Enteractinococcus fodinae: one gene and its partner. The protein of the gene in region 2 interacts with the protein of the main gene of each other region in a pairwise test. Links are inferred from orthologs where the notes say so. Each region holds a gene or a part of one and is shown on either strand. Other genes may lie near its edges.

Region 1 (5,963 bases), 820 kb from region 2 along the record:
TGAGCCAGCTCATCGAGTTTGGTCGGATCATGAGTCCACCGGTTTTGGGTGACCATGATTTCCACGCCGTCGTAACCGAGGTCCTCGGCCATACCGAATACATGTTGAGGTGGCAACGAAAAGATCGACGATGACGACAGCGTCACCGGGATTTCTGGTCTAGCCACCTGCCACTCCTAATGAGAATCCGGGCCGGTTTTCGTCCGAGGTCAAGTCTACGCCTTCGACCCATCGCTCGTTGGTTTCTTCAACCTGGCCTTGTAATCGCAGGGCGTCGAGTCGGCCCAGGATAAGACCTTCTCGCAGCGCCCACGGACAGATCCGCAGCTTTTTGATTTTGAACACTTCCATGGCAGCTTGGGCGACCATGCCACCGGCCAACACCTGACGTGCCCGCATATCGGACACCCCGGGCAGTTGGGCGCGCTGTTCTTCGGTCATCAACGCCATCGTCTGGTTCCACATGGTCAAATCGCGCCGCCGGAGCTTACGAGGAATAAATAACCCGTCCGTTGACGGCGCTGCCCCGGCCAGCCGAGCCAGCGAGCGGAAGGTCTTTGATGTCCCGGTCACGACGGTATTTTCCGGCAGTTTCTTGGGGAACATCCGCCGGTGCTCTTTCAACACTGCATGGATGTAGTCGTTGAGCGCTGCGAGCTGTTCGCTGGTGGGTGGATCAGGCTCGGTGAAGAATTCCCGCGTGAGTCGTTGGGCGCCCAGCGGCACGGAGATCGCGGTGGTTGGCAGCTCATCGGTGCCATAGGACATTTCAAATGAGCCGCCACCGATATCGAAGTTCAATAAGTTTTCGACGTGCCAGCCGTGCCACCTGCGAACCGCAAAATAGGTCATCGCGGCTTCTTGATCACCGGATAACACGGTCAGGTGCACGCCGGTTTCTTTCGTGATGCGCGCCAAGACTTCGGTGCCATTGGCCGCATCACGGATCGCCGAGGTGCAGAAACTGATCATGTCTGCCGCCCCATTGGCCTTAGCGAATGCCACCGCGCTATTGATGAATTCCACCAGGTTACGCTGCCCCGATTCAGCGATCGCGCCGTCGCCGTCGAGGTGCTGGATCAGCGACATCGGCCGCTTATGATCAGCGTAGGCCGTCGGCCGCGCTCCGGGAAACGCGTCCACTAGCAACAGGTGGACGGTATTGGAACCGATATCCAGTACTCCCAGCCGCATGAGCTACTTCTTCTTCGCTTTCTTCGCCGGGCCCTTGGCCCGTTTTTCGGCAAGCATCTCGAAGGCTTGACCTTCGGTGACCTGCTCGGGAGCCGTTCCCCGTGGCACCGTGACGTTAGTCGTGCCGTCGGTGATGTAGGGACCAAATCGCCCCTCTTTAATGACCACCTTTTTGCCCGATGACGGATCGTTGCCGAATTCCGCGATGGGTGGTTTCGCTTGGCCACGGCCGCGACGCTGCTTGGGTTGAGCGTAGATTTCCTCGGCTTCTGCCAGGGTGATCGTAAACAGCTGTTCTTCGGATTCCAGCGACCGTGAGTCCGAACCCTTGCGTAGGTAGGGACCAAACCGGCCATTCTGCGCGGTGATTTCTTCACCGTCAGCGGCGACTCCCAGACTGCGCGGCAAGGACAGGATTTTGAGTGCATCGTCCAGCGTCATGGTCGCGATGTCCATGCCTTTGAGCAATGAACCGGTTTTGGGTTTTGGCTTCTTCGGGGCTTTCTTAGGTTTTTTGCGCCCGTTTTTGTAGTACTCGTCAGGTTGGGCGTCTTTATACGCCTGGATTTGTTCTTCGGTAAGATCCGGAATGATCTGTGTGACGTAGGGCCCGTAGCGCCCGTCCTTGGCCACAATCTCGTAGCCAGTTTCCGGGTCGATCCCCAAAGAGCGTTCAGAGGGCCCGGCGTTTTCGATCATGTCGACGGCGACTTCGGCAGTCAGCTCATCGGGCGCCATTTCTTCGGGCACGTTGGCGCGTTTGGGCTCATCGCCTTCGGTGGCGTCAGCGGGCAGAGCTTTCTCCAGATACGGCCCGTATCGGCCCACTCGCAGGGTGATCCCCTCGGCCACCGGAATCGAGTTAATGGCCCGGGCATCAATATCCCCGAGGTTTTCAACAGTCTCTTTGAGACCCTCGGCGCTCTCGGCGCTGCCAAAGTAGAACCCGGACAACCAGTCTTGGCGATCCATCTGACCGGCGGCGATCTGGTCGAGGTCATCTTCCATCCGCGCGGTGAAGGTGTAATCCACGTATTGGCTGAAGTGTTCTTCTAGCAACCGGATCACCGAAAACGCGATCCAGGAAGGCACTAGTGCCGATCCGCGTTTGCGCACGTAGCCGCGGTCAATGATCGTGGAAATCGTCGGCGCATAGGTCGATGGTCGGCCGATTTCACGTTTTTCGAGTTCGGCCACCAGGGAGGCTTCGGTATAGCGCGCCGGTGGGGTGGTTTCGTGGCCTTCGGCTTGCAACTCGCGAGCCTCGAGTACTTGGCCTTCGGCCATATCGGGCAAGCGAGCATCGTCGCGGGATTGTTTTTCGCCCGGTACCGATTTCTGATCGGATTCGTAGGCTTTCATGAAGCCCGGCACGGTGATCACCGTGCCCGATGCCGAGAATTCGGCCACCCGTGGGGTCGCTTCAGCTGAGGTGCCAGCGATTTTAACCGTCGCGGTGTATCCGGTGGCATCAATCATCTGCGAGGCCACGGTGCGTTTCCAGATCAGCTCATAGAGGCGGAACTCATCAGCGCTTAAGGAGTTTTTCACTTGCGACGGGGTTCGGAAGAAATCCCCCGAGGGCCGGATGGCTTCGTGAGCTTCTTGGGCCGCACTGTTCTTGGAGGCGTAATAGCGTGGCTTATCGGGCACCATTTCGCCGCCGTAGAGTTCGGTGGCCTGGTTGCGTGCCGCGGAGATTGCCTGGGAGGACAATACGACCGAGTCGGTACGCATATAAGTGATGTAACCGTTTTCATACAGCCGCTGCGCGACCTGCATCGTGACCCGAGAGGTGAAGCGCAGACGCCGTGACGCCTCCTGCTGCAGGGTCGATGTAGTAAAGGGCGCTGCCGGACGACGACGATACGGCTTATCCTCGAGCGAGGTGATCTTGAACTCGGTGTTTTCTAACCCACCGGCCAGCGACCGCGCCGAGGTCTCATCTAACTGGATGACGTCGGCTTTGGGTTTCAGCTGCCCGTCATCGGTGAAGTCACGGCCGGTTGCAACCCGTCGCTCGTCGACGGCGGACAATTTGGCGGCGAAGGATTCTTCGGCGTCGGTCACAAAATCAGCGGTGAGGTCCCAGTATCCGGCTGGCACGAAGGCCATGCGTTCGCGTTCACGTTCCACGACCAAGCGGGTCGCGACCGACTGGACACGCCCGGCGGACAAGCCGGGACCGACCTTGCGCCACAACACCGGCGAGATTTCATAACCGTAGAGCCGGTCGAGAATACGTCGGGTTTCTTGGGCATCGACCAGGTCGGTGTCGATCTCACGAATGTTTTCCAGCGCGCGCTGGATGCCTTCTTCGGTGATTTCTGTAAAGGCCATACGGTAGACCGGGACTTTTGGTTTCAGCACCTCGAGTAGGTGCCAGGCGATCGCTTCGCCTTCCCGGTCAGCATCTGTTGCCAGGTAAAGTTCGTCGGCTTGTTTGAGCGCTTTTCGAAGTTCGGTGACTTTCTTTTTCTTTTCGTCTGCAATCACGTAATACGGTTCAAAACCGTCTTCGGTGTCCACCGCGAATTTGCCGTAGGGGCCCTTTTTCATGTCAGCGGGCAGGTCGGATGGGCGTGGCAGGTCCCGAATGTGGCCTACCGAGGAATCAACAATCCACCCATCGCCTAAGAACTTGGCGATGGAACGGCTCTTGGCCGGGGATTCCACGATCACCAATTTGGTGGTATCACCATTGGTTGATGCAGAACTTTTCGCGCTCACGTGGCTCCTTTTCTTTGCGGCAGCTTCCACACTAATCTAACCGGTCGTATCCGCCGGCTCGAATACCTCAACAAATCCGTCGATGTATAACGTCGTGATGTTGTCTTGGAGTGCATCGGTCTGCTCGTCGTCTAATCCTAGTAATCCTGCCACGGCTGCCACGATTTGTCCGGCAGCCAACTCGCCATCGGCCGCGCCGAGCACCGCCGCAGTGGCGGTATCCAAGCGGACCTGCCGCCCAAAGCCGGCCCCCGAGCGTGCCATGAGTACTTCCGGGTGTTCGGCGGTAAACCGCTGATACTGCTCAGCGGTTATCCAATCCGGGGCCACCAAGTGTACATCGGCCAACGCCCACCCGTCAGCCGGGGCCTGGTGGACGGTGTCGTAGCGTGTAATGGAGTCGGCCCATGCCGCGGCCACCGGTTGATGGACTGCTTGGGTGAGGTACTCAAATTTCCTCAACGGCGCGGCCTGAGCTGGGTGGCGTTTTCGTAACCATACCCAGCCAAACCCGATCTGGGTGACCCCGCGTGCTTCGAAGTCTGCCAGGTAACGAGCGTAGGCCTCGTTGTAAATATCCGGATCGAAATGCTCAGAGGAGTCTTGGAGCCACATTTCCGCATACTGCGCCGGATCGGAACTGGACCGCTGGATAGCCCAGATGTCCATGGACTGATCAGGCCAACTCTGCAACCGGGCGTGCCAGGGCTCCTGGTCGCCGTACATTTCCCAGTTGGCCAACATGACGGCCTGTCCCCCGTCGACCAACACGGTGTCGATGGTGGAGATCAGATCCTGGACGAGTTGGTCTCCGGTGCGCCCAGTTTCGCGATACGTGTGTGTCACCGTGGATGTGGTCGGTGCGATGACAAATGGCGGATTGGTCACGACCAAGTCAAACGTTTGTTCGGCGACAGGTTCCAACATGTTCCCGGCCGCCACGGTGACCCGGTCAGCTAGGTTGTTCGGGTCCACATCCAGTGCCGGAGCGTTGAGCAAGATATTAAAGCGGGCAAAGTCGAGCGCCCGCTGCGATATATCGGTCACGGTGACGTGCTTGGCGTGGCTGAGTAAATGCAATGCCTGAACGCCGCATCCGGTGCCGATATCTAGTGCGGTGTCCACCTGGTGCCGCGGGGTGATTTCGGCCAGCGTCAGCGAGGCTTTGCCCACCCCAAGAATGTGGTCTGCCGGCAGTGCGGTGCCCAATTGCAGTGCGGTCTGATCCGATGCGACCCACAGATCCCCGAGATGATCGGTGGCATAAGCCGAAAGGTCAACCGTGGCCACAATCTCGTTCTGAGCATTGCGCGCGACAATATTTAATGCCATCGCTGCTTCGAGCCCCAGAGTGGCAAACACTCGCTCTGCCAGCGCGATACTGATGGGGTCTGCCAGCATGAAACAGCTGATGATCCCTGCTAATGCATCGCCTTCGGCTAAGGGTTGCGTCAGGGCGCGTCTGGCCGGGACATGTTGGTCACGGGACAGTGCCGCCGCAGCCGTCTCGCCCAACAGTGCGGCGACGTTATCCGCGGTATAGCCAGCTGTGTTCAGGTCGTGACGCAATGCAGCGATCGACTCAACATGGTCCCGGGGTGCCGGATGCATTACTTTTCCACCGTCGCGTATTGGGCACAGGTGTCGCAGACGCGTTCCGTGTGAGCTTCGTGGCAGTCGTCGCAAATCACGGCCAAGGTTTTACAGCCCGGGTCGGTGCAGTTGCGTAATTGTGCCGTCGGAGTGTTGCACAGCTGGCAGGAGCCAATCACTTTTGGCTCGTCAGAGAAGTTCAGAGCCATCCGATCGTCGAACACATACAGCGAACCCTCCCAGAGCCCTTCATCGCCAAAGGTTTCGCCATAGCGCACAATGCCACCGTCAATTTGGTAGAGCTCCTGGAAACCCCGGTTAGCCATCAGCACCGTGAGCACCTCGCAGCGAATCCCACCGGTGCAATACGTAATGACCGGTTGGTCTTTGAGGTGATCGTATTTACCCGATTCCAACTCGGTTATAAAATCTCGAGTGGTGGTCGT
Region 2 (5,416 bases):
TCACACGTAGGAGTCTCGTATGGTTGGAACGATCAGCGCCGCTGGGTCCATCATCGCTGACTACAGTATGGTGGTCCTACCCGGGCTGGTGCTGATCCTTGGGTGTTTTTGGTTGGCGCGCACCGATACTGATCCACTGCTGCGGATCGTCATACTCGTGCTTGGATTCATCCTCGTGAGGGATGCGATGACGCCCGCTGGGCTTTGGGACTTCGGCGTCGTCAACGGGGTCGTGCCATGGATTCGCATGACGGAGAATCCAGTGGTCCTGCTAGCCCTGGGCAGCGGGAGCCTCATCTTGGTCGCAGCAACGCTGAGCGATACGCGTCTGCGGGCATTGGTCTGGTGGGGCAAGCCGAATATCAGCACGCTCCTATTCGGCATTGGCGGTGCGTTACTTGTTGTCGCCCCGATCTTCGCCTTGACCGTGAGTCAGCCCATTGAAGCTCGCGGTGGAACTGTTGTTGTGAGTGTGCTGCCGGCGCTAGCGTTCATGACCCTGGCGGGTAATCTGGTATTTGCCGCATGCCACGTGTATATAGCGATCACTGTCACGAGTGTCGGGTGGCCGCTGTTGGCGTTCACGCTGTGGGAAGGCTTGATCTGCGCAGTTTTACGCCTGCGGCGCGGAGTGTTCCCCGCGGCGGTGGCGCATGGACTTGCGATCTTCTTGCTGGCTAGTGGGCTCGTCTAGTCGCGCTTGACGCCACGGGCCGCCTCAATAAACGCTTTCATGAGCTCATAGTCTTTGACGCCCGGGGCTGTTTCAACCCCCGAGGACACATCGACGCCGTCGGGACGGTGGGTCGCCACCACTTCGGCGACATTATCGGGGCGCAACCCGCCGGCCAAAATCCGTCGCGCATCAACTTCCTGCACCCAGGCTGGGATTTCAATAAAAGTGCCGGTACCGTGCGAGGCGTCAAAGAACCAGTAATCCAGACCCGCGGTGGACACCGGGGGAGTGGCCGAGGCCAAAGCCAACGACGGGACTTCGGCGTATTCGTACAACTGGACGGTATCGACCGCCTCCTGCAGAGGGGCTACGTGCTCCAGCGTGAGACCCACCGCAAAGGTCTGGATTTGGCCGTCGGCGGCTGCGATAAGTTCCCGGGCCGTCTCCACATCCACGAGACGTTTCGACTCGGGTGCCCGCATGAAGCCCACGGCATCGTATCCCAGGTCGATGGCCCACCTGAGCTGTTCTGCTGTGGTGATCCCACAGACTTTAACAAAAAGGTCAGTCACTGGCGTCACCCTTCTGTGATTGCGTCACGATAAAGCGATTGTCCCTGGCCAGCTGCCAGGTGGGCCCCACCCGATAGCTCAGCTGAGCACGGTAGTGCCGGGCCGCGTTAAACACCGTCCACAGTACACCACCGGGTTTGAGCACACGCGCGGCTTCATCGAAGAGATAAAACGCTACGTCACTGGTCAGCTCAGTGCCGCGGTGAAACGGCGGGTTCAAGACCACCGCATCGACGGAAGCATCAGCTAACTGGGATAATCCTGACTGATGCACCACCTGGACGCCAGCGATATCATTAGCGGCCAAGGTCTCCGTCGTTGACGCGACCGCAGACGCTGAATCGTCGGTGGCGATGAGGCGTACTGATGCAAAACGTTTCGCTAGGGTCGCCGCAACGGTCCCGTTGCCGCATCCGAGATCTACCACGGTGGCGTCTGAGGCAAACTGAGCGTCCGTGCTCATGGTTTCCAGTAGCAAGTTGGTTCCCGGATCGAGCTTTGCCGCTCCGAATGTTAACCCGTAAGCCCGCAGATGTAGATCGATGCCGGCGACCTGCACAAAGTTTCTGCGTGGGAATCGCGGGGGAGTCGTACCGTGCAACAACTTTGGCGAGCGAGCCCGCAAGGCCCTGGCCTTGTGGTACCCGCGTGAAGCAGACACATCGTCAAAGGCTTGTTCAAGCACCGTGTTCAATGAGTAGTTCAAATGGCGTTGGAGTTGACCCCCCAACAGCACCACCTCTGGACTAGCCCACCGAGCAACCAGCCACGATAACTCCTCGAGCGCTTCCAGCGGACGAGCCAGACGATACAGCACCGTCGCCGCGCCGGACAGTACCTCAGGGGTCGGGGTGGTACTGACCGGGCCCGTGACGTCAGCGTGCGCGGCAGCCAAGGCGGCCGAATCCTGCACAAACCGGACGTTGAGCTGCCGTTCGCGACTCCAGGCACTGAGCGCACCCGTGGCATCATTAATGACGACCACGGGAGCGGCACGCCGCCACGGCTCCGCTTCGAAAGTTTCTTCCAGGACGCGCCACAACATCCGGTCGATGTTGTCGGGTTCGTGTTCGTCTGGTGTCATCGGGGTAGATCCTCCCACTGGGTGCCGACGGGTTCGGCGGTTAATTGCCCGGCCGTGATCGAGGCCAGGTGTGCGTTAAACCGTTCGAGTGCCCCGCCTTCGTCTTCGACTCCGACGGTCATGGTCGCCTGGGGGCCTGCGTACTCGGTGCCCAACACGGTGTACTGTGCCGACCGTAATTCGTTCTCTACGCGTCCAACCTCCCCGTGGGGTGCTTGCACCGCAACATGCAACATCCGCTGGCGAATACGCATCGGGGTCTGCTCCAACGCGGCGACCACCGTATCCGAATAGGCCCGGACGAGGCCGCCGGCTCCGAGCTTGACGCCCCCAAAGTAGCGCACGACGATCGCACACACATCGGACAGATCGGCATATTCGTCACCGTCATGCAGCGCACGGAAATTCGTCAGCGCTTGCAACATCGGCATCCCGGCGGTTCCGGCGGGTTCGCCATCGTCGGAGGAACGCTGAACGTCGCGATCCGGGCCTAACACGAATGCCGGCACGACGTGGGTGGCTGCGTGATGCACTCCCCGGACTTCGTCAATCCAGGCTCTGGCCTCGTCTTCTGTCTCGACGCGACGGATCATACCGATAAACTCAGAACGGCGGATATCTAAGGTAACCTCCACCGGATTGCGGTGGGACACCACGGTATAACGTCTCGTACGAGCAGAATCAGCATGTTGCATGCACCCAAGTCTACCCAGGAGCACTATGCGTCATCTCGCACTGACCGGCGGCATCGGATCCGGCAAGTCCACCGTCGCCCAATTTTTCGCCGAACGTGGCGCAACCATCATCGACGCCGACGCGATTTCCCGCGACCTCATGGAACCCGGTCAACGGGTCCTGGCTGAGGTTATCGAGACTTTCGGCGACCACCTGCTGGATGATGCCGGCCGGCTCGACCGGCAAGCGCTGGCCGAGGTGGTGTTCAGCGACGACGAGGCCCGGGAACAGCTCAACGCGATCGTGCATCCGGCCGTGCGCGCCGAAGCGACCCGACAGCGCGAAGCCGCTGCCGCCGCTGACCCTGAGGACGCCGTGATTATCCAAGACATCCCGTTGTTGGTTGAAACCGGACAGGCGGATACCTACGACGGCGTCATTGTCATCTATACCGATCATGACACTCGGTTGCAACGGCTCGTCGAAACCCGGGGGATGAGCCTTGCGGACGCCAAGGCGCGCATCGCAGCCCAAGCCACCGACGAGCAGCGCAAGGCGGTGGCCGACTGGGTCATCGACAATTCCGGTTCGCTCGAAGACACCGAAGCCCAGGTCGATGCCGTGTGGCGTCAGCTGCGAGGCTGACGGGTCACCACAGATACAGATGTAACTGCACACCAGCACCTGCGCCGCCCGGGGAGCCCTTAGCCAGGGGGCGAACAAGTGGTCGCGATTCGATAGTCCCGCGTAACATATGGGACATGAGTATGGCCCGAGAAATTAAGCGCGTCGTCGCCCCGTTCAAAGTCGAGGCACCCTATGAGCCTGCCGGCGACCAGCCCCAAGCCATCAAAGAGCTTACCGAACGCATCGAGGGTGGCGAAAAGGACGTGGTCCTGCTCGGCGCCACCGGTACCGGGAAATCGGCCACAACCGCATGGCTTGTTGAACGGTTACAACGGCCAACCCTGGTGCTTGTTCAAAACAAGACCTTGGCCGCCCAGTTAGCCAATGAGTTCCGCGAGTTGCTGCCCCACAACGCGGTCGAATACTTCGTGTCGTACTACGACTATTACCAACCCGAAGCCTACGTCCCACAAACCGATACGTTTATTGAAAAAGACTCCTCAATTAACGAAGAAGTCGAACGCTTACGCCACTCGGCGACCAACGCCCTGTTGACTCGACGAGACACCATCGTCGTGGCGACCGTTTCATCGATCTTCGGTCTCGGGACACCAGAAGAGTACATTGCTCAGATGGTTACGCTTCGCGTCGGAGATATGTTGGACCGGGATGATCTGCTGCGGCAATTCGTGCAGATGCAATACGCTCGCAACGACACCGACTTCCACCGCGGTACCTTCCGGGTACGCGGCGATACGGTCGAGATCATTCCCATGTATGAAGAGCTCGCGGTGCGGATCGAGTTCTTCGGTGACGAAATCGAAACGATTCAAACGCTGCATCCGCTGACCGGCAACGTCGTCCGCGAGGAAGAAGAGATGTACATCTTCCCGGCATCCCACTACGTTGCCGGCGATACGCGCATGTCGCGCGCGATCAAAGACATCGAAAACGAGCTGCGGGATCGTCTCCAAGAACTCGAATCCCAGAACAAGCTGTTAGAGGCACAGCGGTTGCGCATGCGCACCACCTATGACCTCGAAATGATGCAGCAGATGGGGTACTGCAATGGCATCGAGAACTACTCGCGCCACATCGACGGACGAGCACCCGGATCCGCCCCGCATACGCTGCTTGATTATTTCCCCGACGACTTCCTCTTGGTCATCGACGAGTCGCACGTGACCGTGCCGCAGATCGGCGGCATGTACGAAGGGGATGCCTCCCGCAAGCGCACTCTCGTGGACCACGGGTTCCGGCTCCCGTCCGCATTGGATAACCGGCCCCTGAAATGGGACGAATTCCTGGAGCGAATCGGCCAGACGGTTTACCTGTCTGCCACGCCGGGCCCCTATGAACTCAGTCAAGCCGACGGTGTCGTTGAACAAATCATCCGTCCTACCGGGCTGATTGACCCGCAGATCATCGTCAAAGAAACCAAGGGCCAAATTGATGACCTCATGGATGAGATCAATCTGCGCGTCGAACGCGATGAGCGCGTCCTGGTGACGACTCTGACGAAACGGATGGCCGAAGACCTTACCGAATATTTGCTCGACCACGGCGTCAAAGTCGAATATTTGCACTCCGACGTCGATACGCTGCGCCGTGTCGAACTCATGACAGAGCTACGTCGCGGTATTTTTGACGTCCTGGTCGGGATTAATCTACTTCGCGAAGGTTTGGACCTTCCCGAAGTCTCGCTCGTGTCGATCCTCGACGCCGATAAGGAAGGCTTCTTACGGTCGAACCGCTCGCTCATCCAGACCATTGGGCGTGCAG

What was found. Proteins that work in one complex are often made in the same cells at the same time.
Region 1: the proteins of J2S62_RS06760 (region 2) and topA interact in binary tests that used the Escherichia coli proteins (3 or more experiments, as listed by UniProt). The link is inferred for Enteractinococcus fodinae from one-to-one orthologs.

Annotation. Positions count from the first base shown.
Region 1 is NZ_JAVDYJ010000001.1:606,759-612,721, reverse strand. The notes cover bases 998-4,261. They hold topA (type I DNA topoisomerase), read right to left. Parts: upstream 3,925-4,261; coding sequence 1,198-3,924; downstream 998-1,197. Other genes in these bases: J2S62_RS02820 (DUF7059 domain-containing protein), read right to left, coding at 3,961-4,261; J2S62_RS02830 (Ppx/GppA phosphatase family protein), read right to left, coding at 998-1,194. Also shown: J2S62_RS02835 (sugar phosphate isomerase/epimerase family protein), read right to left, coding at 1-167; more of J2S62_RS02830, read right to left, coding at 160-997; more of J2S62_RS02820, read right to left, coding at 4,262-5,535; oxygen-dependent tRNA uridine(34) hydroxylase TrhO, read right to left, coding at 5,535-5,963. UniProt on the Escherichia coli protein: Releases the supercoiling and torsional tension of DNA, which is introduced during the DNA replication and transcription, by transiently cleaving and rejoining one strand of the DNA duplex.
Region 2 is NZ_JAVDYJ010000001.1:1,429,917-1,435,332, forward strand. What follows is about bases 1,179-4,071. They hold J2S62_RS06760 (IMPACT family protein), read right to left. Parts: upstream 3,028-4,071; coding sequence 2,329-3,027; downstream 1,179-2,328. Other genes in these bases: trpF (phosphoribosylanthranilate isomerase), read right to left, coding at 1,179-1,248; J2S62_RS06755 (class I SAM-dependent methyltransferase), read right to left, coding at 1,241-2,332; coaE (dephospho-CoA kinase), read left to right, coding at 3,053-3,652; uvrB (excinuclease ABC subunit UvrB), read left to right, coding at 3,769-4,071. In the rest of the region: J2S62_RS06745 (CPBP family intramembrane glutamate endopeptidase), read left to right, coding at 20-694; more of trpF, read right to left, coding at 691-1,178; more of uvrB, read left to right, coding at 4,072-5,416.